DNA from 2 places in the Stenotrophomonas sp. TWI819 genome. Region 2 is predicted to be linked to the other one. Evidence: riboswitches for the same ligand, from Rfam matches in the RefSeq annotation. Region 2 holds a riboswitch; the other holds the start of a gene.
What was found. A riboswitch is a leader RNA that binds a small molecule or an ion and turns the genes downstream of it on or off. The one in region 2 is predicted to bind cobalamin.

Region 1: linked by a shared signal. The riboswitch ahead of btuB (TonB-dependent vitamin B12 receptor) and the one ahead of metE (5-methyltetrahydropteroyltriglutamate--homocysteine S-methyltransferase) in region 2 are both predicted to bind cobalamin.

Annotation. Positions count from the first base shown of each region.
Region 1 is NZ_JBDJKY010000002.1:170,986-174,394, forward strand. Features, by position in the region: gene btuB (TonB-dependent vitamin B12 receptor) at 1-1,748, opposite strand, end outside; cobalamin riboswitch at 1,872-2,104, opposite strand; gene ABE463_RS03425 (histidine phosphatase family protein) at 2,257-2,835, shown strand; gene ABE463_RS03430 (TfoX/Sxy family protein) at 2,873-3,244, opposite strand; gene ABE463_RS03435 (GAF domain-containing protein) at 3,241-3,409, opposite strand, start outside.
Region 2 is NZ_JBDJKY010000019.1:7,730-11,138, forward strand. Features, by position in the region: gene metE (5-methyltetrahydropteroyltriglutamate--homocysteine S-methyltransferase) at 1-1,818, opposite strand, end outside; cobalamin riboswitch at 2,032-2,263, opposite strand; gene ABE463_RS17800 (class I SAM-dependent DNA methyltransferase) at 2,585-3,409, shown strand, end outside.

The sequences.
Region 1 (3,409 bases), on a different contig from region 2:
ACCCGGCCCAGTACGGACCAATCACGGGTCAGCGCGTATTCCAGGCGCAGATCCACGGTGCCATAGCCGCCCAGGCGCACGGTGTTGGCCGCATTGTCGTACCGCTTGCCGGCGCCGTTGGCGGTGAGGCCGGCGCGGAAGTCGCCGAAGCGGCGATCGACGTCCAGACGCGCGGTGTTCTGTGCGCGGCGCGCCAGCCAGTTGTCGAACTGTGCGCTGCCGTCGGTGCGGTTGCGCGGGTCGGTGTGGCTGAGCTGTGCGTTGAGGTCGAACCCGGCGACGGTGATCGCACCGGTCAGCTCGGCGCCGCGGATGCGGGCTTTCTCGACCTGCGACATCATGAAGGTGGTTGCGTCGTAGGTGATCAGGTCATCGATGCGCGTTTCGTATACGTCCAGGCCCCAGCGCCAGCCGTCACCCTGCTGGGCGATGCCGATGTTCGCGCTCTTGGATTTTTCCGGGTCCAGGGTCGGCACGCCGCTCCACGGATCGTAGAGGTCGCTGAAGGTCGGGGCCTTGAACGCGGTGCCGTAGCTGGCGTTGAGGCGGAACCCGCTGCCCAGCTCCAGGCCCCAGCCGAGGCTGCCGGTGGTGTGGTTGCCGAACTGCTCGTTGTCGTCGTTGCGCACGCTGGCCTGCAGGTGGTGCGCGCCGAAGCGGCCCTGGTACTGCGCGAACACGCCGGTGTTGTCGCGGCTGTCCACCAGATAGCCGGCACTGCTGCCATCGAGGTTGTCCTGGCTCCAGTCCACGCCGGCGCTCAGCAGCTGGCCATCGGCGATGCCGATGTCGGCCTGCACCGAGGCACTGTCGCGGTGGGTCTGTGCATTGCCCAGCCAGGTATCACCGTTGTAGTTGTCCGATTCGTTGTCGGCGCGGCCGACGTTCACGGTCAGGTTGAAACGCTCGCTCGGCGTGTAGCGCACCTTGCCGCCGAGCACCTGCTGCAGGGTCTCGGAGTAGTTGTAATAGCCGTCGTAGTGGTTCTCGCCTTCGGCACGCAGCGCGGTGCCTTCCAGGCTCAGCGTGTCGGCCAGCGCATAGCCGCCGCGCAGGCTCATCGACAGGTTGCGGTAGCCGTCGCGGTCGGGCTCATCGGCACCGCAGCCAGCGAAGGTAGCGGCGTCGCCGCGGCAGGCGTTGATGCCATCGGTGTGCTGGTAGGCGATGTCGGTGCCGAACCAGCCACGCTCCCCGCTGCCGCCGAAGCCACCGCTGGCCTCGCGCAGGCCGTTGCTGCCGCCACCAAGCTGCAGGTGCGGCGCGAACTGGCCGGCGTTGCGGCGGGTGAAGATCTGGATCACGCCACCGATCGCATCGGCGCCGTACAGGCTGGACTGCGGGCCACGCACGATTTCGATGCGTTCGATCTGCGCCAGCGGCAGGTCCTGGATCATCGCCAGGCCGAGGTCGCCGGTGTTGATGCGCACGCCATCGACCAGCACCAGGGTGTGGGCCGAGTTGGTGCCGCGCAGGAACAGCGAGCTCTGCTTGCCCAGGCCGCCGCTGTTGTTGAGGTTGATGCCGGCACGGCCGCGCAGCAGATCCTGCAGCGACGGTGCCTGGCTGCGCTCGATCTCGGCGCGGTCGATCACCTGCGCCGGTGAGATGCTGTCTTGCAGGGCGATCGGGGTGCGCGTGGCGGTGACCAGCACCTGGTCCAGCGCGGTGGCGTCGTCCTGTGCGGAGACCAGCAGGGGCAGGGCCGACAGAACGGCCAGGGAAAGAACGCGGGTTTGCAGCTTCATCGATGACTCCATGCACCGCGCACGCCCGCGCGGCAAGGGGTGGGGATGATCACGCTGCAGGGAGGTTCGACGGTGGGCGGGCGCACGCAGGCGCCTGCTTGCCGCCGCCATGCCCGCCGCATCGCAACCAGTCGTCTTCCAGGCCGGTCTCCGGGCTCGCGGGTCGATGGCCGTGCCATCGTGCCAGGCGCCTTCCCATGCCGGAGCACAGTGGCGTATTGCCTGGTGTTTCCACGCTTACCGTTGCGGGGGCAGCGCCGGAGTGGCGGCGTGGCACAGGGCCCGACGCGTCACCGGCTTCCCGTTTCAACCTGGCGGCATTGCAGCCCCAGGTCACCTGAAAGTGGGCGCAGTCTAAGCCATCGGCCGGGCCCATGGAGCGCACCGGTTAGAATGCGCCTCGCTTTTTCGATGTGATCTCCATGACCCCAACGTGGTTGCAGCACCCCGGCACCGACGCCCGTGACCCGCACCGGCCGGCCGCAGCGGGCAGCAGACGGGGCGCGGCATGATTCTCGATCTGATCCGCCACGCCAGCACCAGCCGCGACGACCATCTTGATGGCCGCACCGATCCGCCGCTGCACGAGGGTGCGACCGAGGCCCTGTGCGCGCGCTACGCCGGGCTGTCCTGGCAGCGTGTGCTGTCCTCGCCACGGCAGCGAGCGCTGTTGACCGCCGAGGCATTGGCCTTGCCCCACGCGGTGGACGTGGAGGCCGATGAGGAATGGGAAGAACTGGATTTTGGCGACTGGGACGGGCTCGCGCTGGAGGCGCTGCCGATGGCTGCGCTGTCAGCCTTCCATCTGGACCCGCATGCCAATCCACCGCCGCATGGCGAAAGCTGGGGCCATTTCGAGCGGCGCATCGCGCGCGGCCTGCATCGGTTGCTGGATGACCCTGAGCCGGTCCCGACCCTGATCGTCAGCCATGGCGGTCCGCTGCGGATGGTGCTGTCGCAGGTGTGCGGCCTGCCGATGGCGATGTGCTGGGCGCTGCGCATTGATCACGGCACACGGCTGCGCCTGCGCGTGGAGCGCGAGGATGAGCGGCTGTGGGGCGAGCTGCTGGAGCTGCAGCAGCTATGAAGCGCGCGGGTACCGACGGTGTGTCGGTACGCGTGGATCAGCGGTTGTCGTCATCCATCTCGAACGGCGGTGCTTCGTCGCCGTCATCATCGCGATGCTCCACGGTGCGGTCGTAGACCGGGCCGGAGGCGGGCGGCGCCTTCTTCAGCGGCTGGTCGGCGATGATCGCTTCATACTCGGCCACCAGTATGGTGCGGCGCGCCTCCGGCAGTTCCTGCCAGTGGCAGTCCTGCAGTGCACCCTCCAGCGAGTAGAGCAGGTTCAAGCTGGGCTTGAAGCCGGCGCGGCGCACTTTGACGAAGGCACCGACCGCGCCGACCGCCACCAGATCTTCCGGCGTACGCAGACCGACCTGGCGCAGCCATGCTGCGCTCTTCGGGCCGATGTTGCGCAGCTTGACGCCACTCATCCCAATGCCTCGATGAACACCGCGGCGATGGCTTCCAGCCCGGCCTGGTCCTCGGCATCGAAGCGCGCCAGCGAGGGGCTGTCCAGATCGAACACGCCGACCAGCTCGCCGTTGTGGACCAGCGGCACGACCAGTTCCGAGCGCGAGGCCGAGTCGCACGCGATG
Region 2 (3,409 bases):
CGGCTCGTCGATCTGGATCACGCCGATGCCGGCCGCTTCCAGATCGGTCACTTCATCGCGCAGCGCCAGCGCGATCTGGCGGCAGGTGTCCGCCCGCGATTGGTCATCGCGCACGAACGACCACTGCAGCACCGTCACCGGGCCGGTCAGCATGCCCTTCATCGGCCGCTGGGTGAGCGACTGCGCGTACTGCGACCAGCGCACCGTCATCGGCTGCGGACGGGTCACATCGCCGAAGATCACCGGCGGCTTCACGCAGCGCGAGCCGTAGCTCTGCACCCAGCCGTTCTTGGTGAAGGCAAAGCCATCGAGCTGTTCGCCGAAGTACTCCACCATGTCGTTGCGCTCGAACTCGCCGTGCACCAGCACGTCCAGTCCAATCTGTTCCTGCACGCGCACGCAGTGCTCGGTCTGGGTCGCCAGGAACGCATCGTAGTCCGCATCGGAGAGCTTGCCGGACTTGTTGCGGGCACGCGCCTCACGCACCTCCAGCGTCTGCGGGAACGAACCGATCGTGGTGGTCGGAAAACGCGGCAGCTTCAGCGCGGCGGCCTGGGCGAGGTGGCGTTGCGGGTAGCGGCTGTGGCGCTGTGCATCGGCCGGGGTCAGCGAGGAAAGACGCGCGGCGACGGCCGGGTTGTGCACGCGCGGCGAACGACGGCGCGACTCGATGCACGCACGCGCATGGGCCAGCGGTGCTTCGGCACGCGCGGGTGCATCGATCGCGTCGGCCAGTACGCGCAGCTCGCCGAGCTTCTGCCTGGAGAACGCCAGCCAGCTGCGCAGTTCGTCATCGAGCTTCTTTTCGTGGTCCAGATCGACCGGGGTATGCAGCAGCGAACACGACGGCGCCAGCCACAGCGCATCGCTGCCGACATGGCCGTGCGCGTAGCGCGCCAGCACCAGGGCGTTGTCCAGATGGGTGCGCCAGATGTTGCGGCCGTTGACCAGGCCGGCCGACAGCACGCGACCGGCCGGCAGCGCCTTGATCACCGCATCGAGCTGTTCCGGCGCACGGACCAGATCCACATGCAGGCCATCGACCGGCAGCGAGGCGGCAAGGGCGAGGTTGTCCTCCAGCGCACCAAAGTACGTCGCCACCAGCACGTTGGGGCGGGCAGCCTGGGACAGCACCGCGTAGGCATGCTCGAAGGCCGCACGTGTGGCCTCGTCCAGGTCCTGCACCAGCAGCGGCTCATCCAGCTGCACCCACGCCGCGCCGGCGGCCTTGAGTTCGCCCAGCAACTGCACGTACACCGGCAGCAGCGCATCGAGCAGGTCCAGCGCGTTGCTGCCATCGGTGGTCTTGGACAGCCGCAGGAAGGTCACCGGGCCGATCAGCACCGGACGGGTCTCGATCCCCAGTGCCTTGGCCTGGCGGTACTCGGCCAGCGGCTTGTCGCCGCGCACCGCGAAGGCTTGGCCAGCATGCAGTTCGGGCACCAGGTAGTGGTAGTTGGTGTCGAACCACTTGGTCATTTCCAGCGCATGCAGGTCGATGCCATCGCGCTGCAGGCCACGCGCCATCGCGAAGTAGCCGCTCAGCGGCTCGGCATCGGCGAGCGCGCGGTAGCGGGCCGGGATCGCATCGAACAGGAAGGCCGCATCCAGTACCTGGTCGTACAGGCTGAAGTCGTTGCTCGGCGGCACATCCACGCCGGCCTCGCGCTGCAGCTGCCAGTGGCGTTCACGCAGCTCGGCCGCGGTGTCCTGCAGCGACGCGGCGGTGCTTTCGCCGGACCAGAAGGCTTCGAGCGCGCGCTTGAGTTCGCGCTTGGCGCCGATGCGCGGAAAACCCAGGTTGGTAACAGTGGTCATTGGAACGTGTCCTCATTGCGTAGGGGCATTGAGGAACGAAGGAACCGCGCGCCGTCCGAGGCCTTGCAGCCCGTTCCGCCCCGCCAGCGACCTTCGCCCCCGCGGGCGAACCGGATGCCGTGAAGCGGACGCACGGGGGCAGCGCCAGGCAGGCGGCATGGCGGCAGGCCCCGGCAACCTCCCCGCGGACGTTCCAGGTCGAATCGGAGGACGGTCATGTCCTCCGGCCGGGGCCGGTATTCGGGCTGATGGACACGGGCGCAGGCGCCCACCTAGTACCTGCCGCTTCCCAGGCCGGGGCCCAGTGCTGTTGGCAGGAGTCGTTTCCATTCACCGCTGCGGGGCAGCTCCGGAATGGGCGCGGGATGCGCCTTCACCGGATTCCCGTTTAAATCCATCCATTCATCTGCATGAAGAGATGGATACCTTCGGCGAGCACAAGGTAGGCCGAAGGCGGGCGATGGTCAAGGGGGCGTCTATTGAACCCTGTCCGGAGCTCCCCTGCAGATCAAGACCGGCGTGGTCGTGTCCGGGGCAGGCCGGGCTTTTGCGTAGATCGGACCGATGTTGCACGCCGGATGAAGCTCGCGTCACCCTGTTCGGCAGGGAGCACGACCGCGTATTCTGTTCTTCTATCAGCGGTGTCCTGAGCTTGCCAAGCAATGCGCGCATCGCTCACGAACAGACGTCAAAAGAATGAGGTGGCGCTCCTGCCCCGCCATTCCAGGCATCTTCATCGAAGCATCGAACGGAAAAGCTGTACGACATGATCACAGGCAACCTCAAATCCCAGATCGACCGCATTTGGGACGCATTCTGGAGCGGCGGCATCTCCAACCCCATGGAGGTCATCGAGCAGATGACCTACCTGCTGTTCATCAAGCGCCTGGATGAAGAACAGACGCGTCGCGAGAGGCAGGCAGCACGCACCAGAAAGGATGTCGAAGACCCCATCTTCAACAAGCGCCAGCAGAAGCTGCGCTGGTCGAAGTTCAAGGAGTTGGGTGATCCGGCCGAGCTGTACCGGGTCATCGCCGATGAGGTATTTCCGTTCATCAAGGCGCTTGGCGGGCATGGCGCCGAGTCGGCCTATGCTCGGCATATGAAGGATGCGCGTTTCACCATTCCCAGCCCGGCATTGCTGGCAAAGGTAGTCGACATGATCGACGACGTGCCGATGGAGGACCGCGATACCAAGGGCGACCTGTACGAGTACATGCTCGGCAAGATCGCCAGCGCAGGCACCAACGGCCAGTTCCGCACGCCGCGCCACATCATCAAGCTGATGGTGGAGATGATGGCACCGACCGCCGATGACGTGATCTGCGACCCGGCCTGCGGCACCGCCGGTTTTCTGGTGGCGGCGGCCGAGTACCTGCAGCAGCACCACCGCGAGGCCATCTACAAGGACAGGAAGGCTGCACGCCACTTCAACCAGGACACCTTCCACGGTTTCGATTTCGACAGCACCATGCTGCGCGTAGGCGCGATGAACATGCTGCTGCATGGCATCGAACAGCCCAGCATTGAAAACCGTGATTCGCTCAGCGAAGGCCATGCCAAGGTGGCTGAGCAGTACAGCCTGATCCTG